Regions from separate parts of the Paenibacillus sp. J22FR5 genome, predicted to be linked through region 4. Evidence: riboswitches for the same ligand, from Rfam matches in the RefSeq annotation. Region 4 holds a riboswitch; each other region holds the start of a gene.
The links. Region 4 has a riboswitch for cyclic di-AMP ahead of AC58P7_RS12945 (stalk domain-containing protein). Riboswitches for the same ligand answer to the same signal wherever they lie in the genome.
Positions count from the first base shown of each region.

Region 1: linked by a shared signal. The riboswitch ahead of AC58P7_RS17390 (C40 family peptidase) and the one ahead of AC58P7_RS12945 (stalk domain-containing protein) in region 4 are both predicted to bind cyclic di-AMP.
Region 2: linked by a shared signal. The riboswitch ahead of AC58P7_RS28310 (resuscitation-promoting factor) and the one ahead of AC58P7_RS12945 (stalk domain-containing protein) in region 4 are both predicted to bind cyclic di-AMP.
Region 3: linked by a shared signal. The riboswitch ahead of safA (SafA/ExsA family spore coat assembly protein) and the one ahead of AC58P7_RS12945 (stalk domain-containing protein) in region 4 are both predicted to bind cyclic di-AMP.

Region 1 is NZ_JCAUAN010000012.1:131,654-139,143, forward strand. Features, by position in the region: gene AC58P7_RS17360 (ABC transporter ATP-binding protein) at 1-586, shown strand, start outside; gene AC58P7_RS17365 (ABC transporter permease subunit) at 742-1,818, shown strand; gene AC58P7_RS17370 (ABC transporter permease subunit) at 1,815-2,771, shown strand; gene AC58P7_RS17375 (methyltransferase domain-containing protein) at 3,042-3,935, shown strand; gene sugE (quaternary ammonium compound efflux SMR transporter SugE) at 3,955-4,275, opposite strand; guanidine-I (ykkC/yxkD leader) riboswitch at 4,363-4,465, opposite strand; gene AC58P7_RS17385 (hypothetical protein) at 4,615-4,776, opposite strand; gene AC58P7_RS17390 (C40 family peptidase) at 4,962-5,432, opposite strand; cyclic di-AMP (ydaO/yuaA leader) riboswitch at 5,436-5,574, opposite strand; gene AC58P7_RS17395 (hypothetical protein) at 5,743-6,561, opposite strand; gene AC58P7_RS17400 (M1 family metallopeptidase) at 6,646-7,490, opposite strand, start outside.
Region 2 is NZ_JCAUAN010000034.1:47,369-54,858, forward strand. Features, by position in the region: gene ispE (4-(cytidine 5'-diphospho)-2-C-methyl-D-erythritol kinase) at 1-25, opposite strand, end outside; partial or broken gene AC58P7_RS28285 (small, acid-soluble spore protein, alpha/beta type) at 296-466, opposite strand; gene veg (biofilm formation stimulator Veg) at 638-913, opposite strand; gene yabG (sporulation peptidase YabG) at 1,304-2,191, opposite strand; gene rsmA (16S rRNA (adenine(1518)-N(6)/adenine(1519)-N(6))-dimethyltransferase RsmA) at 2,247-3,155, opposite strand; gene rnmV (ribonuclease M5) at 3,196-3,729, opposite strand; gene AC58P7_RS28310 (resuscitation-promoting factor) at 3,847-4,986, opposite strand; cyclic di-AMP (ydaO/yuaA leader) riboswitch at 5,271-5,466, opposite strand; gene AC58P7_RS28315 (ABC transporter ATP-binding protein) at 5,750-6,493, shown strand; gene AC58P7_RS28320 (ABC transporter permease) at 6,490-7,490, shown strand, end outside.
Region 3 is NZ_JCAUAN010000015.1:763-8,252, reverse strand. Features, by position in the region: gene AC58P7_RS18910 (glycoside hydrolase family 52 protein) at 1-2, opposite strand, end outside; gene AC58P7_RS18905 (helix-turn-helix transcriptional regulator) at 175-1,074, shown strand; gene AC58P7_RS18900 (hypothetical protein) at 1,547-1,780, opposite strand; gene AC58P7_RS18895 (GNAT family N-acetyltransferase) at 1,849-2,301, opposite strand; gene AC58P7_RS18890 (SRPBCC family protein) at 2,316-2,774, opposite strand; gene safA (SafA/ExsA family spore coat assembly protein) at 2,981-3,631, opposite strand; cyclic di-AMP (ydaO/yuaA leader) riboswitch at 3,637-3,771, opposite strand; gene AC58P7_RS18880 (DUF4362 domain-containing protein) at 4,038-4,475, opposite strand; gene AC58P7_RS18875 (S-layer homology domain-containing protein) at 4,487-5,530, opposite strand; gene AC58P7_RS18870 (inosine/xanthosine triphosphatase) at 5,747-6,274, shown strand; gene AC58P7_RS18865 (class I SAM-dependent methyltransferase) at 6,384-7,073, opposite strand; gene AC58P7_RS18860 (hypothetical protein) at 7,098-7,364, opposite strand; gene AC58P7_RS18855 (hypothetical protein) at 7,361-7,490, opposite strand, start outside.
Region 4 is NZ_JCAUAN010000007.1:194,049-201,538, reverse strand. Features, by position in the region: gene AC58P7_RS12965 (ethanolamine ammonia-lyase reactivating factor EutA) at 1-738, shown strand, start outside; gene AC58P7_RS12960 (ethanolamine ammonia-lyase subunit EutB) at 735-2,117, shown strand; gene eutC (ethanolamine ammonia-lyase subunit EutC) at 2,110-2,802, shown strand; gene AC58P7_RS12950 (YjcZ family sporulation protein) at 2,893-2,997, opposite strand; gene AC58P7_RS12945 (stalk domain-containing protein) at 3,164-3,955, opposite strand; cyclic di-AMP (ydaO/yuaA leader) riboswitch at 3,961-4,112, opposite strand; gene AC58P7_RS12940 (PspA/IM30 family protein) at 4,268-4,924, shown strand; gene liaF (cell wall-active antibiotics response protein LiaF) at 5,055-5,717, shown strand; gene AC58P7_RS12930 (sensor histidine kinase) at 5,840-6,904, shown strand; gene AC58P7_RS12925 (response regulator transcription factor) at 6,931-7,490, shown strand, end outside.

The DNA of each region.
Region 1 (7,490 bases), on a different contig from region 4:
CCTGCTGCCTCGCTTCTATGATGTGAGCGAAGGCAGCATCGCAATTGATGGACTCGATATCCGTAATATCGAGCTAGAATCGCTGCGCCGCCAAATCGGCATCGTGCAGCAGGATGTGTTCCTGTTCTCCGGCACGATGCGGGAGAACATCGCGTACGGCAAGCTAGGCGCGACGGATGAGGAGATCTGGAATGCTGCGCGACGCGCGCAGCTGCAGGGGTATATCCAGTCCCAGCCGAAGGGACTGGATACGGTGATCGGAGAGCGCGGTGTCAAGCTCTCCGGTGGGCAGAAGCAGCGCCTCGCGATCGCGCGCATGTTCTTGAAGAATCCGCCTATACTCATCCTAGATGAGGCGACATCAGCGCTGGATACCGAGACCGAAGCGGCGATCCAGCAATCCTTGGCGGAGCTGTCGAAGGGCCGCACGACGCTCGTCATTGCTCATCGACTTGCGACAATCAAGAACGCGGACCGCATCGTCGTTGTAACGGAAGAAGGCATCACTGAGCAAGGTGCGCACGAGGAGCTCATCGCTGCCCGCGGTGTTTACAGCCGACTGTATCATGCGCAGTTTAGCTCTTAAGGTTAGGAAGCTTCCCCCTCACGGTTACTTGTGAGAGGTGGAGGCTTTTCTTTTTTTTAGTAAAATGTACTAGTCCTGCCCAAAACCTTCATGCTAAACTATGACAATACGACGACTATTTTACCTAAGGTAAATAATAAATGAGGTGGCACGGATTGAAGTCAATAGGACGATGGCTACTGCTAGGTGCGATCACATTGATCGGTATTTTCTTGCTTAGCAATATCAGGCAGATGTTCTTGGCCGTTCAGCCGGATCAGATCAAAGTGACGGTCAATTCGAGTATTAGCATTCAGAAGCTAAGCGAAATGCTGCCAGGCAGTAAGATTTTGAATGAGAAAAATGGTCTATTAGAGGTTCCCTACGGCAAGTTCTGGGAGTATCAAGGAACGGCGATGACGATCAAAGGCGTGTTGCGATCATCAGTTGTTCCACTGGAGGCGCCTATTATATCTTGGCGTTATTATGGCTATACCGTCATAGATCAGCTGAAAGGATTCCTACACGGCGATTTTGGTAAATACCGCGATCCCTATACACGCAAGGAGGTTGCGATGACGCAAGCGATCCCTATCATGCTGATGAAAACCTGCACGTATTTCATACCTGGCTTGTTGCTTGCGATCGTACTCAGTATGCTATTTGCCCTCTGGGCTTCGATATCAAGGAGAATCGGCCTTGCACTGGATGGTATTCATGCGCTGCTTGTCGGATTACCGGACTTTTTCCTGATTGTTCTTATTCAATTGGGAGCAATTTACGCCACTAGGCTTCTTGGGCATTATGTGCTGCTGATTGTTCAAGTGGGGGACAGAACGCCATTCCTCATTCCCTTCCTTACGATTGCCTTGATTCCGTCCGTGACGATTTATGGGACACTGCGTGTTGCGATAGCACGGGAACTTGGGCGGGATTATGTCGTAACTGCACTTGCCAAAGGGTTAACCCGGCGAGAGGTACTCTTTTCACATGTGCTGCGTAATGTCATGGAGGATGTGCTAGCGATTTTACCTAGAGCAACAACATTGGCATTAGCCAGTATGGCGGTCGCTGAGGCTATTTGTGGGATTGGTGGCTTAGGAGGCTTCATCATATTGCCAATTTACCAGGGGATCACCTCGATGTCCGCAATCTGCGTCGTGCTTGGTTTGGTTGCGATGGCTTTTCATATCCTGTATGCCCTGTTAAGGAAACGTTTTGTGGTACGTGCGGAGGAGGTGGCTAGACCATGAGAAAACGTCATTCTGCCGCTTTTTATGTATCCATCGCTTTTCTGGCCATATTCCTGCTTGTGATGGTGTTCGGGTCCTGGTTGAAGCCGCATGGCATCTCGCCAGAGGACAAAATCAATATGATCCAATACCAAGAAGACGGCAAAACAAGATACAAAATCCCGCCTTATGCGCCAAATAGTACCTTCTTACTTGGGACCGATCATCGGGGCTTCGACATGCTCAGTTTATTATTGAATGGGCTCAAATACACGTTAGGTACTGCCCTCGCGTTAACCTTGCTTCGCTTTGCAGTGGCGTTGCCTTGGGGATTGTGGAGCGGGATGACGGGCAGGGGACGAGGATTTCTCCGATCCTTACAGTGGGCGGTTGCCGCTGTGCCGGCATTTATTTTCCTCTACCCACCGCTGGCGGGGATGTACTACGGTCTTAGGCTCGATCTCGGGACCAAAGCTGACCCACACAACAAACTCTTGTTCAGCATTACCTTCATTATTTTAATTACACTGATCGGCATGTTCCCTTTGGCTCATCAGATTGCAGATCGGACACGCTATTATAGTGGCAAAATGTTCATTGAAGCGTCCCGTCTCATGGGCGGTTCGTTCTGGCATCGGACGCTTAAGCATATCTTCCCCTCGATGAGAAATGAAATGATGTTCATTTTCTTAAGCGAGTTCATGCAGGTGCTCTTCCTGCTCGGGCAGCTGGCCGTATTCAATATCGTCCTCGGCGGTACGGAAACGATTGGCGACGAGGAAGCCGGCTTCCAGATCACCATCAGCACATCCGGTGAATGGCTGTCTCTGATCGCCTATGGAGCACGTTACATTCGTCTGCATCCGTGGATTATTCTCAGTGCGGGTACAAGCTTTGCAGCGCTGTTCCTCTCCCTGCAATTTTTCTTGAATCAGCTCAAACGCCGCTATGGCGAGGAACGGCAGCTGATGTAACAGAGTCGAGCGTCCATCCGGAATAGGATGGGGCTCGGCTTTTTTTGTCGTTGTCTGAATGTGAACCAGCAAATCATGTAGTATTTTCCAGTTGTTTTCCTTTTCAAGTGATATTTCGAGAAATTAAATGTAGTTTTTCCATGGAGTTGACGGGAGAGGAGGGGGTAGTTAGGACAGGCAGATAGTTAGTTTTATCATAAAACTCATAATGAATGTTAATATGGTATATATTATGTGTTATAATATTGAAAAAAAGGAGGCGACCTAAACATGGAGGACAAACAGGACAAAACCAAACGGCTCTCTGTGTATTTGCCGGAGAAAGTGAAATCAGATCTGGAGCAAATGGCGGATGACACAGGCTTGTCGATGACACAGCTGATCGTCATGGCGACGCAGGGGCTGCTAGCAAATTACGCCGCGCAGGGCGGAGCGATTTTTGCCGATTTGTTGTCGGCTAGACACCGAATTCTCCACGAAGTGAAGGAGAAGCAGGTGCTACTGGACGAGGAAAAGAAGAGCATGCAAGCCTACTACGGTGCACGAGCAGAGGAATATGAGCGGATTTATCACCGCGAAGATGCGGAGTTTGGGCAAGAGCTGGCACTTCTGTCCGATATCATTAAGAAGCAGGTGGAGGGCCGCCGAGTGCTGGAAATCGCTTGTGGCACTGGCTATTGGACACAAATTGCTGCGGAAACCGCGTCGCAACTTGTTGGGGTAGACATACGCCCAGAAGTGCTGCGAATCGCGGAGTCGAAGCGATGGTCGAAGGGGAATGCTACCTTTATCGAAGGGGATGCGTATGAGCTATCCGAGATCCAAGGGGAGTTTGATTACGGGCTGGCGAATTTCTGGTTCTCGCACATTCCGCACAATCGGATCGACAACTTTTTACAAGGCTTCCATAAGCGATTGGGCAGCGGTGCGCAGGTTTTTATCGCGGATAACGTCTATGTTCCGGGAAGAGGCGGAGAGTTGATCAGCCATGCGGATAGCGAAGATACTTACAAAAGACGTGAACTAGCCGACGGCTCCAAGCACGAAATTCTCAAGAACTATTTTACCTACGAAGAGCTGAATGACATCTTTCGGCCGTTATCCCAGCATTTGCGCATCTTCGTGGGGGGGAGCTTCTGGTACGTGAGCTATACAGTAAAATAGCCGGATGTCCAAATCCACCTTAGTGCCCCGATGTAAATTTCAGCCCGAGCACACCGACCAAGATCAAAACCATAAACAAGATACGAACTAAACTAATCGGTTCATCAAGAAAAAGAGTGCCAATGATAATCGCGCCGACGGCGCCGATTCCTGTCCATGCCGCGTAGGCTGTTCCGATCGGCAACGTTTTCGTAGCCGAAGCTAAGAAATAAAAACTTACGATCATCCCAAAAATCGTGACGACAGTGGGGACAAGCCGTGTAAATCCGTTGGAAAATTTCAAGGAGATGGCCCACACCACCTCAAAAACACCTGCAATGACTAGGAATAACCATGCCATGGGTTCTCACTCCTTCATGCCTGCGATCTATGTCGTTAGTGCCACAAAAAACAAAGAAAAGCCCGAGAGTCTCGCATTACTGCGTTAGACTCCCGGGCTTTTCTCCCTCCGTGACCACAGCGTATTCGCTGTGTGTTTTCCCTCGGACCAGCCGGCGCATACACGCCTCGGAACCCTAGAAAACGACATGCCGTAATTATAGGATGGCTCACATCTGATGTCAAGTTACACATAATGGCTGTCTGTTCTTACTTCGTTTGGATGCATCCCTGCTGTTCGCTCTGCTCTCGATTATATCTCTGTAATCCGATCTTCATCCGATTGCTATGTAACAACTTCTCAATCCTCCAGCGCAATCCCATTCAGCGCCACATGCGCCCGGAACATATCCATGCCATCCGGCTGCTCCTGCTCGGGTACCCAAGTGCCTGGTTCCCAAATGTTCGACAGACAGATTGAGTGCTCGGCTGCAATGCACGAAGTATCCCTGTACCTCGACACCACCAGCGGCGATCGGTGACTTGCTATTCAGCTGCATCGTAGCCAGTAACTCCTCATCCTTCGTCAGCCAGGCGCGACCATTGATGTACGTTTAGTATACGCGGATATCCCCGTTCAAATGAATGAAGCCCCGCAAGCCGCTCTTACGAGCAGAGCTTGCAGGGCTTCATTCTGTGCCGAGAATATTACTTGGATTCAGCAGTTAGTTGATTGTAGATATCATCCCACAGAACACGTCGGGCTGATACATACCGCTTCGCATAATAGGATTCGCTCAACTTATTCTTAACAACACCTTGATTGGTAGCGGAGTGAACGAATTCACCATCACCGAGGTACATCCCTACATGCGAGATGCCGCTGCCATCTGTGTTGAAAAATACAAGATCGCCCTTACGAAGTTCACTTTTGTCAATCCAGTAGCCTTCTTTGTTTTGTGATTTGGAGCTGTGCGGAATGTCGATGCCGAACTCACCGAACAAGTAGGACGTGAAACCAGAGCAATCAAATCCATTGGTTGTGGTTCCTGCCCATTTGTAGGGAGTTCCTAGGAGCTCGTCTACCTTGTTGTCCATATCGGACGCAGCGAAAACGCTTCCTACACTCATACTCAAAAACAAAACAAGACTAAATACAAGAGCAACAATCTTCTTCAACTGCTTGTCTCCTTCCGGTGCCTACGAGGTTAGCTGGAGGGTTCGGTTGAAGGTTCCCTATGATCCCTGTCTTGCAAGATCAATTCACCCGGAGTGGTTCCCCCGTTTCCCCATAAACTGAGGAATTCGGCATGAAATATTTGGTTTTTTTGATGCTAGTCCCTGTAATTCGTCATAAATAATGAAATTCCTCTTTTCTGCATGAAAAATAGGCTAAGAATATGCTGAATTGTTCGGAAAATAGACAAAAAAAAGCCCCTTTCTCATGGAGAAGGGGGGAATGCCTGCCTATTCGCTGTTTTGCTGGATATTAATTGGATATTTTGGCTAAAAGAAGCTGATATTGAGAGGAAATGCCCCAAATTTGAAAGAAAATATGGAAGAGTGGGTACAACTGATAAATGATTAGCGCTACCAGACCTGCCCACAGGTAGGTGGCTGTGACGGTGACCCCTGCCAATAGTCCTGTGAAAAGTAAGAGGGTGATGGCAAGTCCGACAATCGGCATCGCATAGCGAAAGAAAGAGATAAGCGTCGACGTGATGCCTAGCTTGGCTGCGATGGCGAATTGTACATACATAAACAAGAGCTGCAAGAGAAAGCCGTAGACCAGTAAGCTAAGTATCCAAGGCATAAGTTCGAGGAGAACCTGTTCATAAGAGGAGTTGTGCCCTAGAATGTATTTGGCCTTTGGGAAAATCCAGATCAGTGGAAGCAGGGTAAACGCGATCCGGATGATATAAACAAGTAGGAAGGGAAGCATAAGCTGCTTCATCCCGCGAAAAAAGCGATAACCAGCGTTCTGGTGCGAGTGCGTAAGTGAGTAGAAGACGCCGCCATTCAAGAGAGGGGTTAGCAGCATACGAGCACAGAGGAGTGCAGCGAACCACCAGAGATATGAATAGCTGAGATCTGTTTTGATTAATTGAAACTGGCCTTCAGCTAGGAAGACCTGCAAAGCTTGCTTGGGTTGATCAGCGCCAGGGAAACGATGCATGAGGGGGACGAGTATTCCCTGCACAAGCTTATACAGGAGAATACCCCAGCCCATCTGATACAGGAATAAAATAATCGTGGCAAAAGGTTGCGCCATAGCTGCCCTGAAACCGGATTTGATATAGGTGGCCAACGAGGTCCCTCCTTAAAGTTTTCTTTAGAAAACTGGCTTCGTAAGCATACGCTCAGAGTTTGTCATAAGACGTAAGCCAAGTCCTTACCAGGCGACTGAGCCGAATATAGCTTGCAGGAGCTGAATCATGCCGAGATTCCACCGAATTTGCCATTTTGTGTTTAATTGCGTTTGATAAAAGTTGTTGATGTGCTTATTTTCGAGGATGAGCGTGTATTTCGGATCGATTCGCACCCAATCAACTGGAGACGCATTCGTTAATTTGAACTCGATGCTGCCTTCCTTGCCATCCCACGTTTTATCCAGCGTTGTGCCGTCTGCAAAGTGGAACAGAATTGGCACTTCGGGTGAGTTGCCGCCATGCTTAACGATGCGCACAGTGCTTTCGTAAGTCTGAGCACCCTTACTGCCTTGAGGCTTGACCTGTATACTCTCAACAGAATAATCCATCATCATATTGCCATACACATACTGATTAAAGAAATCATCCCACTTCGTTTTGCTGACATCCTCCACAACCTGTTGGAAATCCTTCGTAGACGGATGCTTGAATTGCCACCGCCCGAAATACGTCTTCATGATACGGTCCATCACCTTGGTACCTACTTGTTGCTCAATGGCTTTCAACACAAGCTTGCCACGCGTGTACACATTTTCTGCATATTGATCATGTCCTGTGTAGTCCCATGCATCTTTCTGAAGTCCATTTGGTGATGTGATATAACTAGATTCAACAGGTAAATTTGGTGCGTCACCGTATTCGGCTTCCATGACTTTATCCTCCGCATAGGAGGTGAAGCCTTCATCGAGCCATGCTTCCTCGAATTCATTGCTGGCAACGAGTCCGTAGAAGAATTGGTGGCCAATTTCATGGACGACTACTCGTTCTAGTTCTAGGTCCGGATCTTTGTCGCTTGCTCCCCAAGCGG
Region 2 (7,490 bases), on a different contig from region 4:
CCGGTGCTTTCTCAAAAATCTTCATCCGATCACCTTCTTTTGCTCGTTTGCCACCCCGATATTATAACAAAACCGCAAAAAAAAAGCTAAAGCAATTGCTTTAGCTGTAATACGGACGCCCAGTCCCTTGGCTTGTCTGCTGATAGCCCGGTTTCATATGATTCATCGTTACCGTTTGTGGTTGATACGCGTTAAAGGAAGGTGTATAGCCCTGCCCGTTAAATGCAGGCTGGTTAGCCGTCGGCTGACGGTAGTTAGCTGGAGCAGCCTGAGCGTTAGTCTGGGAAGAAACATATTGCTTGGCCAGTTGTTCCTCTGCAATTTGAATCGCCCGCTTCACCATATTACCTGCATCCTTCGTGCGGATACCTGACCATCCTTCACGCTGAACAACATCGTAGAAACCAAGATCCTTCGCTAATTCATATTTAAAGCTATCGGACATAACACTTCTTCTTCGGCTCATACCAAATCCTCCTTATCATTTTCGCAAAATAAACTCTGCAACCATCATAAGCAGTGATTGATGACGATTTCGGTTAGTATGCCCCATCGCTTCAAGTCCATGCATCATGAATAACCCACTAAAGCAAAAACAGACCACGAGGGTCTGTTCAATATCGGAACGCTATTTAAGCTAATGCTGTATGTAAGTGATGCGAACCTGACCATCATCGTTGCATACGGTAACTTCGACGGACTCAGTGAGGATATCGGCGTAGCTGTATGACACTCGTTTGAAGGCATGGGATTCTTGATCTAATTTCACAATAAACACAGAAGGGTAGGTTTCTTCTAAAACACCAGAACGCTCGACAGTCTTACGACGGCCACCATTCGCTCTCAACATGATCTTCTGCCCAACGTGGGGCTCCAAACTGCGTTTGATTTCCAATAGCGCATTTTTTGCCATTGTCAACTACCACCTCTTTCCTCGTCAATTATAACCCATTTAGTCAATCATGTCAAATGAGGGCAAATATTATATCAGCACCCCAATCCCGTTGTCAACGGCATTTTTATTCGTTTTCCGATTTCCCCTCCCTTCAGGTTGTCACCAATGTTCGCAAATTATTCACACTTTTCCAGTTATAGATAAACTTCTTCATCCACCTTCAAGAATGAGTACATTTATCTAGGTTCTTATGAAGCAAATGCAGACAATCCAATCTTGCCATTTACAAAAAAAGAACACTCTCCGCCACCCTCCTCTAAGGAGTCCATGACATGAAAGTGTTTCTTAAGTCCCTACTTACCCATCCGAATCCACCACAACACAAGAACGCAACTCATCCTGCTTTTCTCATCCAGAAACGTCTATATCCGCGTGCTCAATCCCCGGAATACCCATCCGATAGCTGCCACGTGTCTCAATCCCGCCTAACCCTTCTAAACCTGTCACCGTCAAGTCCATAATATCCAGCATCGAAATGGTTTCCCTTGTCGAGGTATAGGACAACTTAGCCGCGATACACAGCGGGTCTAAGGCATGGATGAGAATGCGGGCAGGTGAACTCGCGAAATTAGCTCCGGCTCGTAATAAGGCTTCAAAATGCGACTGACATGCACCTGCAACAACAATTAACGAATCTCGATTCCGTTCATATTGTCTGGCCACCCGAACCGCATTCACGAAGTTCTGAGAATTCTTGTAGCTCGACAGATTACTCGGGCTAGTACTTTGCCGATTTTTCAGAATGCCATCATGGCCCGTAATCACGACAATGTCGGGTTTATATTGAGGAAGCAATCGTTGCAACGCTTCCGCCATTTGCACCTCGGGAACAAAAAACCCTTCTGCTGGCACACGTAATTCTCCGTATAACTGCATACTTTTCCGTAGATAGCTTGGATCGCCATCCAGATGAAGCACCCTCCCAGGCACTTCAAAATAGCTATTATTATTTGTTTGAGGCTTTTGTTTAAGGTTGATAGCTAGCTGATTCTTTTCCTGCAACTGCACTTGGGACACCGCTAGCCGACGCAGCGACTCACGAAACTCAGGCGAGCTTGACCGTGGATGATCTAAGGTCTCCGCCCTATTCGTTTTCGTCAGGTCCGTGAGCGGCGCATCTGCTAGCAGGCGGAAATCGACACCTCTCAGAATGGCTTTGAGATGCTCAATCCGCTCAATTTTAAACACGACGTCTCCGCCATAGGAAATACGGGTTACAAAGTCTCCTTGCCTCATCGCACAAATCCCCTCCTAGGGGTATCCTATGGCGAGACTAGGCATTTGGTGCGGGTTATTTGCAGCCGTGCGCACGAAGAGCCGTTGACAAGCGTGCGAACTCCTCCATACTAAGCGTTTCACCGCGTCGGGAAGGCTCGATCTGAATGCTGTGCAGCAAAGCTTCCAGCTCAGGTTTGTTTTCTTTGGTAAAGAACCGAGCCGCGAGGTTGTTGTACAAGGTTTTACGACGCTGCACGAAGGATGCCTGAACGACAGCGAAGAAGAAGTCCACGTCCGCCACTTCGACTGGCGGCGCTTGACGCACACGCAGTCGGATGACAGCGGAATCGACGTTCGGCTGCGGCACGAAGACGGTGCGAGGCACGATGGTGACGAGCTCCGGCTCGCAGTAGAACTGCACGGCAATGCTAAGGCTGCCGTAATCCTTGGTGCCTGGACGAGCCGCCATGCGGTCGGCCACCTCTTTTTGAATCATCACGACGATATTCTCCAAGGGAAGCTTCTCCTCAAGAAGCTTCATAATGATCGGCGTCGTGATGTAGTAAGGCAAGTTGGCGACAACACTGACGCCTTCCATGCCCTCGAAATGCTGCCGAAACAGCTCCGGCAGGTTCGTCTTCAAGATATCCCCATGAACGACAGTGGCATGGGGGTAGGGTGCCAGCGTCTCGCCCAGAATGGGCAGCAGACGCTGATCGATCTCGACGGCCAGCACGCGGCCAGCGAGCTTGGCCAGCTGCTGTGTGAGCGCGCCGATGCCAGGGCCGATCTCCAGCGCAGCCTTCGTTGGCCCGAGCTCAGCGGCCATGACGATTTTGCTCAATATATTCTGATCAATTAGGAAGTTCTGGCCTAAGCTTTTCTTCAGCACGAGACCGTTTTTCTTAATAATCTGCTTCGTTTTACTTGGTGTTGCCACATCTTCTGCGGTTACAATAACTTCTTGTCCGGATATCGTCATAGAATAGACCTCGTTATCTATAGGTTTTCGTACTCATGATTCAATTCAAATGCTCCAATGCTGCCTCGAATTCCTCTCGGGAAATCTGAAACATCGCGCAGCGCTTATAAAACTGCTTGCCATTGCAATAGCCAATGCCTAACGCATTGCCTACAACGAGCCGGCGAGCCGCCGCATCCGGATGCACGATGAGGCCGGCAGCGATCAGATCTTCCATCGTCAGCTGTGAAACCGCCGCGTCATACTCTGTCCGCAGGCTCTGAAGCGCCTGACGGATCGTCTCTGGCGTCGCGTTCTCGACGCCGATGTCGCCCTTATACGCCGCTTGCTCCTGCGTAATGAAGGCATGCTTGCAGCCAGGCACCTTGGCTGCCACAATCTTGCGAATCCGCTCACCGGCGTGATCTGGATCCGTGAATATAATGACGCCTCTGCGCTGCTGAGCCAGCGCGATCCGCTTGAGTACGGCTTGTCCGATAGCGGAGCCGCCTGTTTCAATCGTGTCCGCCTCCACAGCCCGCCTGATGGCAGCTGTATCGTCCTTGCCTTCCACAACGATCATTTCTTTTATCATTTACGTTTTCCTTCCCCAGTACGCAGAAAAAGAAGAGGGGTCTCCTCTTCTTTCGCGCAGGCATATGCCAAGCTACGTGTATGAGCTAGTGTTCCCGCCAAAACTACCGTTTACACGTTAGTTTTGAGACGGTTTAGTAGGGCCAACCACATACACGGTGTACCCTTGTTTCGTTCCGAATTTATTCGCATAACTGTGATCTTCATAATACACATCGATCATCTGGCCTTTCACGCCGCTGCCAATATCTTCAGCACGACGGAAACCGATACCTTCAATGTACACCCACCATCCGAGTGGAATCACCTTCGGGTCGACCGCAATCGTGCGCCCTTCAGTCACGGTAGTCCCTGTGTAGGTTTTGCCATAGCCAGCAGAACCTTCCGTCTTACCTGTCGATTCCACGTCCGCTGAATAGGCGGTTAGCTTCACATTTTTGAGAATTTGTTTGTAGCCGAAGGTCACACCGTTTTTGGAAACCTCATCGACACTCGGTGAAGAGGAAGAGAGAACAACAACCGGATTTTTCGTGCCTACCGATACTACTTTTTTAACACTTTCTGTTTGTACTTCTTCACCCACAACTGCTTCCGCGACTAAAACACCGTCCTCGAAAGTCTTTTCTTTCTTCTTCACCAGAACGCCTTCTTTACCTTCTTGGACGACTTGCTCTTTCCCTTTAAGTAAAGACGCGTCATTCTTTTTCTCTGTCTCGAATGCGATCGGTTCAGAGACTTCCTCCGTCTCTTTTTTCACACGGACGATTTTGATTTCATCGCCAGTGGTTAGAGCGGCCGTCGGTTCGGGAGTAATGCGATCATTCTCCCCAAGTGCAATATTTAAACGTTGCAATGCACTTTCTACCGTTCTTGCAGTTGTGTAAACAGTGGTGGTCTTTCCATCAGCAGTCAATTGAATTGGTGAGGCATGCTCGATAACAATTTTGTCTCCACCCTTGAGCTTGGTCGTGAGTGAAGCTGAAATTTCATCGTGCTCACCAATCGTTATGGCTTGTTCATCCAGTAGGCGTTGCAGGACCCATTGCTTCGTGTGCACAATAGTTTCTTGTCCATTCACAACCACGGATACGCTCTTGGTAGCCGTTCCGTACAACAACACCAAAAACATGAAAGTCATTGCGATTGAGATTATAGCTAGGCTTAAAATCAAACGCAAGTTTTCATGCTTCCATCGCAATGCGAAGGACATGCTGGATGATCGTTTTACATGGGTCTCGCTAATTGAGATACTGCCCACTTCTTCGGTCCTCCTTCAAAGCCTCGCCGCCAGGTTACAGCATGATTAAATTTGACGCGACTAAGGTTTTTAGTTTAACTTAACATGCTCGCCATCATCAGCATTCTTGCGTAGCCGAATCTGGTCGTCCCCCCCTTTTACCTATTCATCATCCTATGAATTCCGGGTCATTTTATGTCATCTGATCTGTGTAAAACCCTGTATGAGGACAAAAAGCCAGCAAGAAGAGGACTCTTCTCGCTGGCTTAGTTTGCATAGTGAAATACAAATAGCACGCACGACAATCGTTACCTCTCTTACGCTTACGAGGTTAGCTGACGGATTCGGACGTGAGAGTCGCCCTACGTAGACGCAAACTGCTTGTTTGACGTCCATGATTCACCCCTGTTACTCAATCTGCTTACTTAACCGCATTTGAATGCAAATTAAGCTTGCAGTGGTTCCCCCGTTTCCACATTTGGAACTCAGCGAATGGAAAATTGGCAAATTGGATATTAAGTTATTATGAAAAGTATATTACGCTGTTAATCTCAACCTGTAAAGGGATTAACACCCGTTAAAAAGGGCTAAATCACTTAAATTTCGATTATTTTCCATATATAACCCACTTATATCTACATGTGTCTATGTTTAACGTACGTATACTCGTTTTTTTGATATATAATGGCCAAAACTAGGCTAAAAATGCAAATTTGTTTATAATGATTCTGGAAGTATTCGATCAATAAATACCAATAATTTGCTATTTAGGGAGGCAATTGAGATGGGTCCCATCTTACAAGTAAACGCTTTATTCGGGGGATACTTACCCAACAAACCCGTTCTCCATGACCTTACCTTCTCGATCCGTCAAGGTGAAATGATGGGGTTAATTGGACTCAATGGGGCAGGAAAAAGTACCACTATCAAAAATATATTAGGGCTCCTACAACCGCAAAAAGGATCCATTCGCATTAACGGCTTAACTTTAGCAGAAAGTCCTTTACCCTACCGTGCGACATACGCCTATGTACCTGAAAGTCCGGAGTTATACGAAGAGCTTACCATTCGTGAACACCTTGAGTTAACAGCCATGGCATATGGCATTTCCAAGGAGGACTTCGAAGCCCGATCCCAGTCCCTGTTAGAGCAGTTTCAAATGAAAGACAAGCTGAATAGCTTCGCAAGTCATTTATCCAAAGGGATGAAACAAAAAGTGATGATCATGAATGCCTTCTTGATCGAGCCCTCTTTATATATCATTGATGAGCCATTTCTCGGACTCGATCCGTTAGCCATACGTTCCTTGCTCGAATTAATGGTCAACATGAAGCAAAGAGGCGCATCATTCCTCATTTCCTCTCACATTTTGTCTACGATTGAAAAATATTGCGATAACTTTGTCGTCCTCCATAAAGGTCACATGGTTGCCCAGGGAGATTTAGTCGAATTACGCGCACAAACAGCGCTTCCTCAGGCGTCATTAGACGACATTTTCTATAGGTTAGTTCAAGGAGAACTGCGATGACCCCTCCAATGGAAAATATACGCGCATTTAACACACATGCATTATGGAAGCAGCGATTTCAACATTATATGAAGGAATCCATGGGCTATTGGCAGTATGCCGCTCGAAGTAATTTTATCGGCTTCTTGTTGTTTCTTGTCATCGTTTCTTCCTATTATTATGCAAAAACATTACAGCGTCTTCCGACAGATTATCCCTACTTATGGATCGTCCTGCTCTTGCTCGTTCCACTTCTCACCTCAAGTCCCATTCGGACCCTGACTCGGAGTGCCGATCGGATGTTTCTATTGCGGATCGAGAATGAAATGGGTGCTTATTTTCGAAGCAGCTTTCTGTACAGCTTGTCACTTCAAGGCGTTTGGTTATTTCTCGCTTGGATCACACTACGACCGCTTTATAAGCATTGTCTAGGCACCAATGCGCAGCCATTTCTGCTAATATTTGCTCTATTACTTCTATTAAAAGTAGCGAACCTATTCGCTAGTTGGCAGGAAGGAAAATTTGCCGCTGAACGAACAAGATTCCTATCCGTTTGTTTTCGATGGATGGCATCCATTACCCTAATTACAATCCTATTTAACTACAGTGTCTTATGGGCTAGTCTAGCTGCATTAGTTCTTGTATTCGTTTGGCTGATTACGTTTCGATACGCAGCTAAATATGTGATCGGATGGGATTATCTGATTGCCAAAGAGAAGCAGCAGCAGGCTAGACTCTACGCCTTCTTTAACTGGTTCGTCGATGTACCGCAGCTGCCAACACGAATAGCCCGCCGAGGTTGGATCAGCGGACTCACACGATTTGTTCCTTTTCGACAAGATTCAGCGTTTCTCTATTTATATATGAAGACATTGCTGCGAACCGAGCTGTTCGCCATTGTTCTCCGACTGACTGTGATTGGCGTATTAGCCATTGCCGTTTCAGACTCGGTTACTGCGCGAAGCGTAATTCTACTCATTGCACTTGTTATATCGATGGTTCAGCTTACGTCGCTGGA
Region 3 (7,490 bases), on a different contig from region 4:
ATATCAGGATGCCCCTCTCAGTCATTTGCCCTTATTATACAATGACCAAAATACTGAACCCATGGGCAATACGATCTTTCATTTGGACAAAAGAAACATTTGATTTCCACCCCTTTTCAATGAGATAGTTAACATAGCGAACGGCTTACTACCTTTTCAAAGGAGCTCACATATATGAAAGACTTTCAACAAGAATCATTACCCGCTGGTCTCGAAAATGTCGTTCATGGCGGCATGCTGCCCGATGTGCAGGCTTCATTTCGGATTTTTGCTGCACATCTTCGCAAAGTTAACGCGCAATGGTCTTTTCCAGAACATCATCATCCCATGTTTGAGCTGAATCTCGTCGTAGAAGGCTCACAGCGGATGCGTGTTAGAGAGAATCATTTTGTACAAAAGCAAGGTGATTTGGTTTGGATACTTCCGAATGAGTTGCATGCAAGCTTGGGCGCTGTCGATGGGAGCATGATGGAGTACGTGTGTGTACATTTGGAGGTAACCGATCCTTGGTTTCGTCAGCAATTAAATCAAATTGGCCTAACGCTTCACCCCTCTGGCAGCAAAATGGAGAGATTGCTCCGCCCTATTCTTATGGATCTTGCGCAAATGGCTAGCGAAAATGCCCCTAGTGGTCTGAGTTTAAAGCTGCAATCGTTGCATGCTTCTTTTCGCATTTTCACCGCGTTGAGCGAGGTATTATTAGATGAAGCCGAGGCTTCTAATCGGCACACAGAAGATTCAGGCCTAGCCCCTCAGCTAGCAGCGCTTATTGAGCATCAAGCTTCAACAACGAACAAAGGGCAGGATCCTTTCCGGATTACAGGGATTGCGAAGCAACTCGGCTACAGTCCTGCGCACTGTAATCGCGTTTTTCACAAAGCTTACGGGGTCTCGCCACGTCATTATTTAAGTACAATCAAACTCCGCCAAGCTAAACTCATGCTGATGGACCCTACGCTTTCGATCGAGCATATCGCGGAACAGCTTGGTTACAAGGATTTGTCTCAATTTAGCAAACAATTCAAACGATGGACCAATTTATCCCCCACTGCTTACAGGCATCTGTCTTGGTGAGGATATTTATTTTCTTTGCCTCTTCTGTGATAAGTGATACCGAATAGCTTCCCTTAACCCCGTCAAGCTTGATGAGACCATAAAATCTTCAATCTCATATGTTCCTTTTTAACGAACCAATACTGTAAGGGAAACAGGGGACGCTATTTGCGGCTAAACGTGCGATATTGGCCTCGAAAGGGAACGTCAGTACTCTATTTAACCGAAAATCGCCAAAAAATACGAAAATCGAGCAAATAGCGCATCATAGTTCCGCTTAACGCCAAAAATAGCCGATTTCAACGAGATAGCGCACCTAGGTTCCCTTTCGACTTTTTGTGGGACCCATACCCTGACCAATGTTAAATGGCCGTCCACCAGTAGAAGAATCTACTTGTGAGACAGCCACTTATGCGCAATTGGATTCACCATTTTCCACGAAGCAATTTCTCGTTCGAATTCACAACCCCATTTGCGCCTGCGGGCGCCTATTCTACAGGCGATCAATTCTAGAAACCAAATCGTCTAATGTTCCATTTATTTTATGGACCTCAGGTAACTGATAAAATGTACTCGTTGTTTCAATATCATTAAAATCTTCATTTGCAGAATATAAACATATAGTCTTCCTAGCCCCTAAAGCAAGTCCCAGCTCGACATGGCTTCCTTTTCCTGCTGGCAGCATGATGATGAATACTTCTGCATTCAAAACAGCTTCTTTCTCCATTTGACCGATCTCCGCGAGCTCCTGAAGGGTAGTATTGCCTGAGTGAACCGTCCAGTCGTATGTTTGAATCATTCTAATTTGCGTATAAATCCTGTTTTCAAACCTTTGCTAAATCCGCTCTTCTCATAAAAACTATGTATCTCTTCACGCTTTGACCCTGTCATGAGCATGACCTTATAACAGGTATGGTCCATAGCAATTTCAATTGCTTTATCCAAAGCCATTCTGGCATATCCATTTTTTCTATATTGTTCATGCGTTACCACATTCTCTATAAGTCCATAAAGTCTTGCATTTCTAGTCAAATTTTTAATAATCGTCAACACGACTGAAGATACAATCACGCCATTTTTCTCTACAACAATAATTTTCATATATTTGTCGTTCATGATCTCATGCCATAAGTCTTCAAGTTTATTATCAAAAATGAGATCAGGATCATGTTCATGTAAGTGCTTGTACAATTTTAAGAGTTCACTTAATTCATCATGGTGAATCAAACGAGCATCAACTTTATTCATATTGGCTCCTCCTTCTATTTAAGTCTTTCAGCAACTATCTTTAATTGTGCATTTCGATAATTCAAAAAACGCAGCATATAGTTTCTCAAGACAACTCTTTCTACGATCCATCCTATCCAACCAAGTGGAGCCTCAAAATATAAAGTATCCTTCATTAAAGTTTTATTTCCTAAATCAATGAATTCATGTTCGTGTCTCATACTTTTGAAAGTACCCTGTATCATCTCATCAACAAACTGATAGGGTCGAACGTAATTCGATATGAGTGAAGAGTGTCTTTGTCTAATGAAGAAGTGCCTCGCCTCAAAAGTAACCGTTTCCCCTCCACTTATCATACCTGTAGTTGTTCCGGCAATCGCTCTTTCCTTTGTGTGAGGCCATACAGTCTGAGTATGTATATCAATATTCCTTGCAAAATCAAAACAAATTTCAATCGTTGCTTCAATTTCAATTTCTGTGGAAACCTTAATCATGGGGTGCACCTCTTGGTTGAACTATTTTATTACGTTGTTGTTATAATTCTAATAGGATTAGGGCCATTTCCAAACTAACAATTTAATAAATAACGTTCCTAATTATGAATTCAATAAATCACAAAAAATCCCTGCTTTGTTTATTTAAACGCAAAAAGCCAGCAACACTAGGTTGCTGGTACTAGATTACGATATTTTCAAAAAAATTAATAACTAATAAACTCCTGAACCCACTCACCGTTATAATAGGCAACGCCAATCTGCGTGAAATTGGGACTTAAAATATTTTGACGGTGACCTGAACTGTTCATCCACGCGGTCATGACGGCTTCAGGCGTTTGTTGACCCTTAGCAATGTTTTCACCCGCGTAGGAATAACTAATTCCATATGAGCGCATCATATCAAATGGAGAACCGTAGGTTGGCGATGTATGATCGAAATAACCGTTATTGTACATATCCTTCGCTTTATCCAAAGCCATTGCTGTAAGTGCGCTGTTGCTGGTTAAAGGTTTCAGTCCAGCTTTTGTTCGTTCTTGGTTAACTAAGCTAACTACTTGGCTTGCAAAAGCTGATTGCGATGGCGCAGTCGTAACCGGTGTTTGGGTAACCGAGTTAGAGCTCGTGCTGCTTGGAATGTTAAGTTTCATGCCCGACCAAATCACGTTCGGATTAGCAACTTGAGGGTTTGCCTTGATAAGCGAAGATAGACTGACGCCATATTTCTTCGAGATCAACCACATGGTATCATTACCTGCTACCGTATAAGTACCCGTCGCAGCAAATGCCGCATTCGTCCCCATAAGGATGCTCAAACCAAGTGCACCAGTAACCATAAGCTTTTTGTAACGTTTCAAAATAAACCTCTCCTTTTTGCGGCCTGCGAGGTTAGCTGTCGGATTCGGATCAAAGAGTAATCACCCGGCCGCGAAAAAGCGGCTTCACCCCAGAGATTGGGTCCCCCGTGCTTCACACGAAGCTTCGGCCTTCTAAGTTGTTTGATCCAATACGGATCTTAAAGATTGTATCATGCGAAATCAGTGAAAACATGACTCAAAATTTTCCAGCTCATTCTTGAAAGCGCAAACAATAAAAGTCAATTTGGTATTGACTACTTAAGCCCTCAATTCTTCGCTATCTGGATAAGAAAAGAAACAATTTCATCAAGCATCGCAACAATACGATCGAGAACGAGTCAACTGGAGAAATACGAACCTGGTTTGATTATGAATTAGCACAAATGGAATGAGAAAGTTGAAGCTCCTATCCCCCATTACCCGGTACCACAAACGTAAAAGATTGCCCAATCTTTGTATCTTTACAACCATCCAGTTTATAAGCAACACCACGCTCCACTTTCTCTGAAATTATACCAGTGCAAACGGTTTTTATAATATTTTTCGCACCAAATTTATCCTCTGAATTATCATAGGTATAAGAGATCTTACCTTTTTTGTAATCCAGCTCATAATAAATCGGATCCCCTTCAATGGTCAGTTGTGCTATCCGAATCTGACTATCTACATGCCCTTCCACGTCCTTCATGAACTGGGTGAACCGGTCTAAATTACTTATTTGTCCATGAATATTGATGACATCTCCTTGTTTTGTAGCTTGGTCAACGCTAAACTTCTCATCTGAGCATGAGCTAAGTAGAATTGCACCAATAAGCAATACGAAACCTTGATTCAACAATCTCATTTCTAATCCCCCTAGTTATTCGGACTCACTTCAATAGCTTTCACAAACCTAGTGCTATCGCGATAATCATCTTTCGGCCAATAATGGATGGAAAATCCAGAGATCGCTATGGTCGCGCTGCCCCGCGAGCCTTGTGGTGAGAATACATTCTCTGCCTCTGGGGAACGAAAAATGATCGCGTCTCCTGTTCTGGTTCCACCAGATTTGATTCTTGGTATCTTCGTCTCGGAATCCGTGTCGAGCGTAAACATGATACCGTCAAAAAATTCACTGCCTTCAGGCACGTTATCATACGTACCACTTATCGTTATTTCTCTCGTATCAAATTCGACAATTGCATAAAACAATTCCCCGTTCTCGTTTGTTTTGCTATCGATGGAAGTAATTTGCCATCCTGCCACGAGATCCCCTACTTTGGCAGTCCTAGGATCAAAATCATTGCTCCTAGCAACGTTGATGTCAGGAGTTGGGCGAAGTGTTTCTATTTTATTCCGAAAACGTTGGATCATGGTCACAGCCTCTGCTCTTGTTAAACGATCTTCGGGCATGAAACCGTTATAATTCATCTCCGTTTTTCCATTCGACACACCTAACTGCATCATATATTCAATCGATTGGTACATGTTGTCATAGCTTTTACCTGCTGCATTGGCAAGTAATAACGTCGCCGTCCCTCTGTTCACATATACAGGCTCTTGGTAGCCTTCTATCGTCTTCTGCGATATTAATGTCCAATTGTTCTTCAATCCATAATTGACATAAGGTGTTGACCAATCACCACCTATACCAGGTGGTTCTACATCTGCTGGCTGAAAAGCACGAACAAGCATCGCGATAAACTCTAATTGCTCAACAGGCCGGTCAGGCCCAAATGTCCCGTCCGGAAATCCTTCCGCCACCTTATTGTCATAGGCCCATTGCACAGCCCCGGCGCCCCAGAAAGAAGCTTTGACATCTCGGAATGGACCGTCTTTGGCTTCTACTGGTAAGACGAAAATCGATATTAAACTAGCAGCGCACGCGAGTGTCATTATGTATTTTTTTCCAACGATCATGTCCATCACTCCAGTTCAACATTTTCCAAGTGTACGACGTAATTTCCATCTACATGTTTGACGCAACTGACACTGGAAATGTTTTATGTAAACTAACATTTATTTGAAATCGTTACTGGTCGTTAGGTTCCATTCTAGAAATCAATGAAAACATGGTATACTAATGCTAGTTCATCAAGTAATTCGCATTACGTTTGCAAGGAGTGGTTAGACAAGTTGGAAAAAGAATTAAGAATTGCATTAGGCACGCACAATCAAGCGAAACGAGCTGCAGTTGTCCGCGCTGCTGGGGTAGAACCGATCTGTCACTCCGTCCCTTCTGGTGTGTCCGATCAGCCTTTAACGGAAGATGAAACCATAATCGGTGCAATCAATCGCGCGAAACATGTACTTGAAGAAGTGCCAGATGCAGACATTGGACTTGGTCTTGAAGGCGGACTTACCTATGATCATGTGCACACGAATCAGTGGTATCTCTTCTCCGTTTGTGCCGCTTGGAATGGTACGCAGATTTATGTCGGCAAAGGACTTTATTTCCCGATACCGAATGACATTGGAGAGAAATTAAAGCAAGGCGGAACCGAGCTGCGTCATATTATTGATGATCTGAGCAGCACTGTCGGGAGTAATCACAAAGAAGGCGCATATGGTTTATTTACCGATGGGCGAATTACACGGAGTGACGTTTTTCGGGATGCGGTCATTGCAGCGCTGACGCCATTTAAGTCGTCTTTTTATAAGTAGAATAATGGCTATGAAATAGACAAAGAGGGCTCCCTGCAGTAGATATTTCAACTGTGGCGTGCCCTCTAATTGGTTTTGAACAAGCGATATCGCTAATTTCCCTCATTCATTATGGTTTTCTGGCCTGCCAAACGTACTTATGCTCTTTGTAACCCAATTCTCCTACCAATCTTCCTTGCGAAGCAATTTCGCTAAATAGTTCTTCTAACTCTTGCTTATGCTCAGCTTTAGTGAAATCCGGACTCCCCGGCCCGTCCGATAAAAAGATAGCGAATTCTTCCCTCGTCGGGAAGTAGGTAACAGCCTGTTGAAACTCTTCGATTACGATGTCTTGGAAGCCATTTCTCACCAACCGCTCTTTAACAGCATCCACATTCACATGGATTCCAAATATCGTACCACCCGATTTCAACACTCTACTATGATTAATAATTGAGGTCGGCCCTCTTCGGTCATAAATCAAATCAAACTGCTCGTCCTCAAAAGGAAGTTCAGCTTTCGTTGTCGTATAAATAAATTCGACGTTCTGGGCTTGGCAGGAACGAAGCAAATCCTGTGCGATTCTCATGAGCTCCTTAGAATTATCAAAACCGATAATTTGGTTCGTGTATGTTGACATTTTCAAAGTAAATTCCCCATGACCACATCCCGCATCCAAAACCGACTGAAATCGGGGAAGCATCCCAATCAGCCTTTCTTCAAAAACATCCTCGGCCGATCTTCCCTCGACCGTATAAACCGCTCTGCTCTTGTATCCGCCATTTCGTCTGGCGATCATTTCGTACCATTCGATTCCCATAGGAAGCCTCCGCAATTATAAGTTTTACATTTGATCTAATGTATCCATAGCAAATATCGCCAGCAAACTCCCTGAACGCTTTGCCACCTGCAATTCTACCTCTTGATCAAGGAGAAAATGTCCATATTCTGCTGCTTTGACACGCACTTTCATGACTTTACCATTTGGTTTTAAACTGTGAATCCGAAATTCTTCCATAACCACGATTTTGCCTATGGTTTTCATACAATCTTTTCTAATGAGATCTAAACAAGCCGGAACAGCAAGGAAGACAAACACCGCAAGTGTCACGTGTACATGATATAAAAGATTGCAGGCCTGTTGTTACCGATATTAATGATGAGTTGCAATGCGTTAATGACAATCATCACGATGATTAGTACCAATTGGATTGTTAAAGATCTTTCATAAATCTTC
Region 4 (7,490 bases):
GCAGAGCTTCTGTCCTTAGAGCCTTTCCCTTCACAGCTTCCACAAGCGGATGAGTGGATGCTATCTGGAGGTATTGCTGAGCTCATGCGATACCCAACTGGGCTGGAGATGGCGGACATCACAGAGTACGGCGATATCGGACCACTACTTGCCCAAGCGATCAAAGATACCTGGACAGAACTTGGCTTCGTACTGGTGGGAGCCAGGCAAACACAGCGTGCTACGGTCATGGGAGCGGGTCTACAGAGTGTAGAACTCAGTGGCTCAACTATTCATGTGGATGCAGATGTGCTCCCCATTCGGAATGTGCCAATCCTGAAGTGCCAACTACATCAGGATACGGCAATACTAACAGATGATCTGAAGGTGCTGTTCCAAGCAGCGATCCAACTATACGGATCATCCGAGCAGTCGCCATTCGGTATTGCTCTAACAACCGAACATCCCTATAGCTATAAACAGCTACAGAATCTAGCGAGTCACCTAGTCCCTCAGTTAACCTCCCATTTTAAATATTCACAAACTGTGGTTATCCTTTGCGATCAAGATATGGCCAAAGCGCTGGGCCAGCTGCTTTCGCTGGGATGCCAAGGACAGCCGCGTATCGTATGTATAGATGGCATTCACCCGAGCTTTGGCGATTATATCGATCTTGGCGAGCTGATTGCCAATCGTACGATTCCCGTGATCGTAAAAACGCTGCTATTTCCAAACGAATCCTCCGAGGTGAACGTATGAAATTGAAAACGTCAATGAGAGGCCAAGTCTACACATTTAAGAGCTTAAAAGAAGTGTTCGGCAAGTCGAATGAAGAGCGTTCTGGGGATGATTTAGCAGGAGTAGGCGCTTCGGATAGGAAGGAAAGGGTCGCCGCCAAAGCTGTTCTCGCTGAGCTTCTCCTGTGTGATATTCGAAATCATCCTCTACTTCCAGCAGAAGATGATGAGGTATCCAAAATCATCGAGGAGAGCCTCGATGAAGCAGTATATGCATCTATTAGCCAGTGGTCCGTGGCAGAACTGCGCGAGTATATTCTGCGGACGGACACAACAGGAGATGAGCTTCTCCGTATTTCGAAGGGGCTTACGAGCGAGATGATTGCCGCTGTTGCCAAAATGATGACGAATCTGGATCTCATTCAGGCGGCATCGCGCATTGAGGTGCGAACGCGATGTAACACGGAGATTGGCCATAGGGGTACGCTGAGCAGCAGAGCGCAGCCGAATCATCCGACTGACTCATTGGAAGGTATGCGAGCATCGCTGTATGAAGCGCTTAGTTATGGTATTGGGGATGCGGTTATTGGAATTAATCCAGTGACGGATCACCCGCACACGACCAAAGCGCTGCTGGAAGCCGCGAAGGAAGTGATGGATACCTGGTGCATTCCAACGCAAAATTGTGTCTTGGCTCATGTGACGACACAGATGGAGGCGATTAAGCAGGGAGCAAGCTCTGATCTTATTTTCCAGAGCTTGGCCGGAACAGAAAAAGGCAATCGTGCGTTTGGCATTCATAAGGCGCTTCTCGATGAAGCGAATGCCTTAATCTACAGTGAGGGCAGTGCGACGGGGCCGCATCGGTGGTATTTTGAAACGGGGCAGGGCTCAGAACTGTCTTCTGAAGCTCACCATGGCATTGACCAAGTGACGTTGGAAGCGAGATGCTACGGCTTAGCCAGGATCTATAACCCTTTTCTAGTTAACACGGTGGTGGGCTTCATCGGTCCAGAGTATTTATACAACAGTAAGCAGGTCATACGCGCAGGTCTTGAGGACCATTTTATGGGCAAAATGCATGGTCTCCCGATGGGAGTGGATGTGTGCTATACCAATCATATGAATGCTGATCAAAATGATATGGATTCCTTAGCGGTCATGCTGGCTGCTGCCCATGTAAACTTCCTCATTGGTGTGCCCATGGCGGATGATTGCATGCTTAATTATCAATCACTGGGCTATCATGATATTGCGACTTTACGAGAGTTATTCGGGCGTACGCCATCACCTGCTTTCCGAGATTGGCTGCAGGACATGGGCTTATGGTCTAACGGAACACTAAGTGCGCTCGCTGGTGATCCTAGGCTATTCTGGCGAGGAGGTGCGAAGGATGGATGAACTTACATCGATGAGAGCTTTAACTCCGGCACGCATTGGTGTTTCCCGAACAGGGACTCGACCGTTGACGAGTGAATTGTTGACATTTATTTGGGATCATGCCAGTGCCGTGGATGCGGTACAAAGCGAGGTGAGTCAAGCGTTCCTCTCGGAAATGGGATGGTTCATTGTCGATTCCTGTGCAGAAACGAAGGATATGTATCTGAAGCGCCCTCAGCTTGGGAGAGTACTGAAGTCCGAGAGCAAGCAGGAACTGTTAGTGAAATGTCAGCATACGCCGCAGGTGCAAATCGTGGTATCCGAAGGGCTAAGCGCTAAGAGTATTGAAGCGAATATGCGTGATCTTTACCCAGCTTTGCTGGATTCCTTAAGATTGCGAGGATTAACGACAGGAACGACGATTTATGTAAATCGAGGACGGGTAGGCTGTATGGATGCCATAGGGGACTTGCTGAAGCCAGACTGTCTTGTACTGCTCATTGGCGAAAGGCCAGGCCTTGTGACAGCGGAATCGTTAAGCGCTTATATGTGTTATAAGCCAAGTACGGGGAGAACGGACTCGGATCGCATGGTTATTTCGAATATTCATCGAGGCGGAACTCCACCTATGGAAGCGGGCGCTCATATCGGGGGAATGCTTGAGCAGATTTTGACCCAACGAACAAGTGGAATCGATTTTAAGTGACACATAATAAAGCCCGCCTGCTAAGCTTCAGCGCTAGAAGCTATAACAAGCGGGTCTATTTGAAAGTAGATCGTTTAGCGGGAAATGGTCTTAGTAGAAAGTAGCAAGAATGATGACCAACAATACATAAAGAACAAGAATAACGCCTGCAGAACTTCCATAACCTGGCGTTCCACAACCAGCTGCAACTGCCATAATATCCCCTCCGGTTTTCATTTGATGTGGGTTAAACACTATACAACATATGACGGGGGGATATGCGTTGATTGGACTAATGCCCTTATTCAATGGGAACATTCACCCAAACGGCATGAAAAAAGCTGCGCTTGAGCGGATTCTCAAGGCAGCTTTTTTCTGCATTTTAATTGGAAAGTTGGTACACTTTAATTGTCTGAATGCCAAAGCTTTGTAAGGATCTCTTCGAACCTGGAATAAAGATGTCCATTCGATTTCCTTTAATGGCGCCGCCGGTATCTGTTGCATACACGTACATACCGCCTTTAGGAAGCCCATCGAAGGAGTAACCTTCGATATAGAGTTTCGAACCAAGTGGAATTACGGATGGATCAACAGCAACGGTGCCGATTGCGAGTGGATTACCCAAATAATCAAAGGCTCCATAGCCGCCATTTTCAGAAGGATCTGCCGAATAAGCTGTGGATTCGAATACTTGATAGTCTGGTGCATGATACTTGCCATCTTTATTTAAGATAGCTAGATTACTGCTTGCATCCCATTGAACAGGAACTTCTGCAGCTGAGGAAAGGAAGCGAAGCGGCACGTATACCCGCCCATTTTGGTATTGAGAAGCGGTATCCAAGGTGATGGGTGCATTATCAATACTTGCTTCTTTTTGACCCGAAACTAAAGTAATCGTATGTTTGTTGTTTTCGAGTGTTACTTTGATTTGATTTCCATCTTTCTGCCAGTTCACTGTGTATCCAAGTTTCTCCGTTACGAAGCGAAGTGGAACTTGTGTTGCGTGATTGCCATCCAGAAATGGCTGCGCATCAGGGAAATGGATCAATTCATCATTGACTTGCACTTTCACTTCCATCTCAGCAGCATGTGCCGTAAATGGGGAAAGAAAGCCTCCTGCCAGTACTGTCAGCGAAACAGCAAGGCTAGTTAACCCTTTTGTAAGCTTATTCAATTGGTATATCCTCCTTCATGAGCCTTCGAGGTTAGTTGACGGGTTCGGGAAGAAGGTTCTCCCTAGTCTGCTCCAAGCTGAAGCAAATATTCACCCCAAGTAATTCGTCCCCCGTACCAGTACCTTATTTATGTACTAGACTCGGCTTCAAATAGTTTATCATCGCAGGTAAGCCTGAACAACGACCAAATAATGGGTGACACCTCACATACTAGACTTAGGTCTAGGTTCAAAAACAGTCGGGAGTCGGTTTTGACGATCGCTTCGTTGCGTTACGATAGGAGTATGATAAAGGGATGAGGGGCGATTGACATGAATAAGCATCGGGAAGTTGATCCTACGAATATATTTGACCGTATTGGCAAAATGGCAGAATCCGTCTGGCAGGAGGCCGTCGGGAAAACGAGTCCCGCTGCCAATGAGGGCAGCACCGTTGCCGAGCTTGAAGCACGCTATGAGGAGGCGCTGCAGGCGACTATCACGCTGCGTGGGCACATCGGCCGCGCTGAGGAGATGGCGAAGCTGCGCGGCGAACAAGCCGAGCTGGCGATGCGTGCCGGCGAAGAGGATCTAGCGCGGCTCGCGCTGCAAGAGAAGCTGCGCGAGGAAGCCGCGAGCGAACACTACCGCGCGCAGTACGCGAGCAGCCAGGACTTGTGCCTGGCGCTCGCAGAGGAGCTGCGCGTGCTGCGTGCCGGGCACGCAGCCGAGGATGTGAAGCCGCCGCGTGGCGGGCTGCACGGGAAAGAGGCTCGCGACACCTGGCGCGAGCTGGAGGTCACCGGCCGCGAGCTTGGCCGGGAAGCGCTGCAGGGGCTCCGCGTGGCGGGCCGCCTGTCGAAGGAGACGCTGAAGGAAGCCGGCGGCAACCTTCAGCATGAGCTGCGCTCGCTGCGCAGCAAGCTGCAGCACGAGTGGCAGCAGGATCAGCGTTCTCGTGATGAGCGAGACTCGCGCGGCAGGAAGTAGCCTTTGAACGTGACCTCCATGAAGCAAAGCCTTGTGCCATAAGGATTTGCATCTTGGAGGTCGTCCATTCTTATGGTATGCTAGGAATCGTATGAACGAAAGAGATATGGCAGCCAGAGGAGGTGCATCGATGGGAGAGGAAACGAAAAATAACCGCAGCCGGAATACAGCGCTTGTGCTGATTGGAGCCGGTGTTTTTTTGCTTCTGGATCATACCATAGGCTTTTTTCCCATTATGGCCGTAATCCTTATTCTGCTGGGCATTCATCGCGTTCGTTCACGTAAAGAGCGTAAGGGATATGTGCTGATCGGGATTGGAGCCGTCATTTTATTTGGTGATCATCTCACAATTGTCATTGCCGTTGTGTTGATTTCATTAGGTTTATTTTTCATTCGATCGAAGCAGGTTCATAAAGATGATACGTATATTCAAAAGCAAAAGCTCGTCGATAGCGTGCGCCTTGGCCGTGAACCTTGGATTATGCGTAATACCTCGACATGGTACTTGGTGGGAGAAACGTACATTGATCTCTCGCTCGCTATTCTTGAACAAAAGGAAACAACAGTCATCCTACAGGGCGTTGTAGGTGATATTGATATAAAAGTACCCGATGATATCGGCGTTTCCGTTACTGCTTCCGTCATGCTCGGTCAGCTTCAAATCGCTGAACAACGAGAGTCAGGCGTGATGAACAAAGTGGTTTGGCAATCGGAGAATTATCAACATGGCGACCATCGGGTGAAACTCATTCTCTCTTTCATCGTAGGAGATATCAAGGTCAAAGTATTGTAACTTTCTTGAAATAGAAGAAAGTATTTGTTTCACATATTACACGGGCTATATTTTTAGATAGATAAACGAGACCGTCCTAAGAGGACGGTGTAGCCGTTTATTTCGAGGAGGTTCATCACCAGTTGGACGGCTACAAACGACGATTAACGAATATGATATGGCGCAGCATGGGGGAAGCCATCCTCTTTAGCTTCGCTGTTTTCGGAGCTATGCTGTACTTCTTGAATTCAAGACATTTGATCGAGCCTTTTACTAGCTGGCAGCAAGGTGTCAAGTTCTCGTTCATGGCCTTACTGATACTCGGTGTGATTGGTGCAGTGTTCGGTTACTGGAACAGCTCTAGAGTTACACGCAGACTTGAACCTATGATGGAGACGATGATTTTATTAGAAAAAGGTACGTTTGCCCGAGAAGGCTTCGAGAACGGGGAAGATGAGATCGGACGTTTGGGCGAGCAACTTGGCCGGATTATGAAGCGCTGGGAAGAACAAGTGACCTCTCTCCAACGGCTGTCAAATAGTAACGCTGAGCTTACCGAGAAAGCGAAGCTATCTGCGGTCATTGAAGAGCGCCAGCGGTTGGCACGCGAGCTGCATGATGCGGTAAGCCAGCAATTGTTTGCGATCTCGATGACAGCAACAGCCGTAGGACGGACGTTGGACAAAGATTTCGAGAAAGCGAAGCGGCAAATTCATCTCATCGAAGAGATGGCTTCTGTCGCTCAATCCGAAATGCGCGCATTATTGCTGCATCTAAGACCGATCCATTTGGAAGGAAAACGATTGTCCGAGGGTCTTGTTGAGCTCTTAAAAGAGCTTGCAGCTAAGGTTCCGATGGCCATTTCTTGGGATATGGATGAAGAAATCCGCTTAAACAAAGGCATCGAAGATCATTTATTTCGAATTGTACAAGAGGCGCTTTCGAATGCGCTGCGTCATTCTAAGGCAAATAAGTTGGAAGTGAAGCTGCTACACCGTTCGGATGGCATTCGATTAGTGATCCGCGATGATGGCGTTGGGTTCCTTTTGGATGCGAAGAAGTTGACTTCCTATGGCATCGTGTCCATGAAGGAACGTGTGAACGAAATAGGCGGTTCAGTCGATATCATTACGGCACCTGACCGAGGCACTCGGATTGAGATTCGGGTACCTATACTAGATAGCGATCCTCAACTGATCGAAAATTAGCATTGTACATAGAGAGGGAGAATCGAATGGACGACACCTTAATCAAAGTACTACTTGTCGATGATCATGAAATGGTCAGAATCGGACTTGCGGCTGTACTTGGAACGGAAGATGGCATAGAGGTTGTTGGCGAAGCGAGCAATGGTCAGGATGGCATTCGGCTAGCCCAAGAATATCGTCCCGATGTGGTCCTGATGGATCTAGTCATGGAAGGTATGGATGGGATTGAAACGACAAGAAAATTACTGCAATTATACCCGGAGTGTAAGGTCATTGTGTTGACGAGCTTCTTAGATGATGAGAAAATGTATCCAGTGATTGAAGCGGGTGCCTTCAGCTATTTGTTGAAAACCTCGAGAGCCTCCGAAATCGCGCAAGCGATTAGAGCCGCGGCCAAAGGGCAATCCATTCTGGAATCACAGGTTGCTTCGAAAATTATGAACCGGTTCCGTCAACCGAAGCCAGTAGCGGAACCGCATGAAGAGTTAACGGACCGCGAGATGGAAGTGCTTCGCTTGATTGCGAAGGGCAAATCCAATCAAGAGCTGGCAGATGATTTATTCATAGGTGTGAAGACGGTGAAATT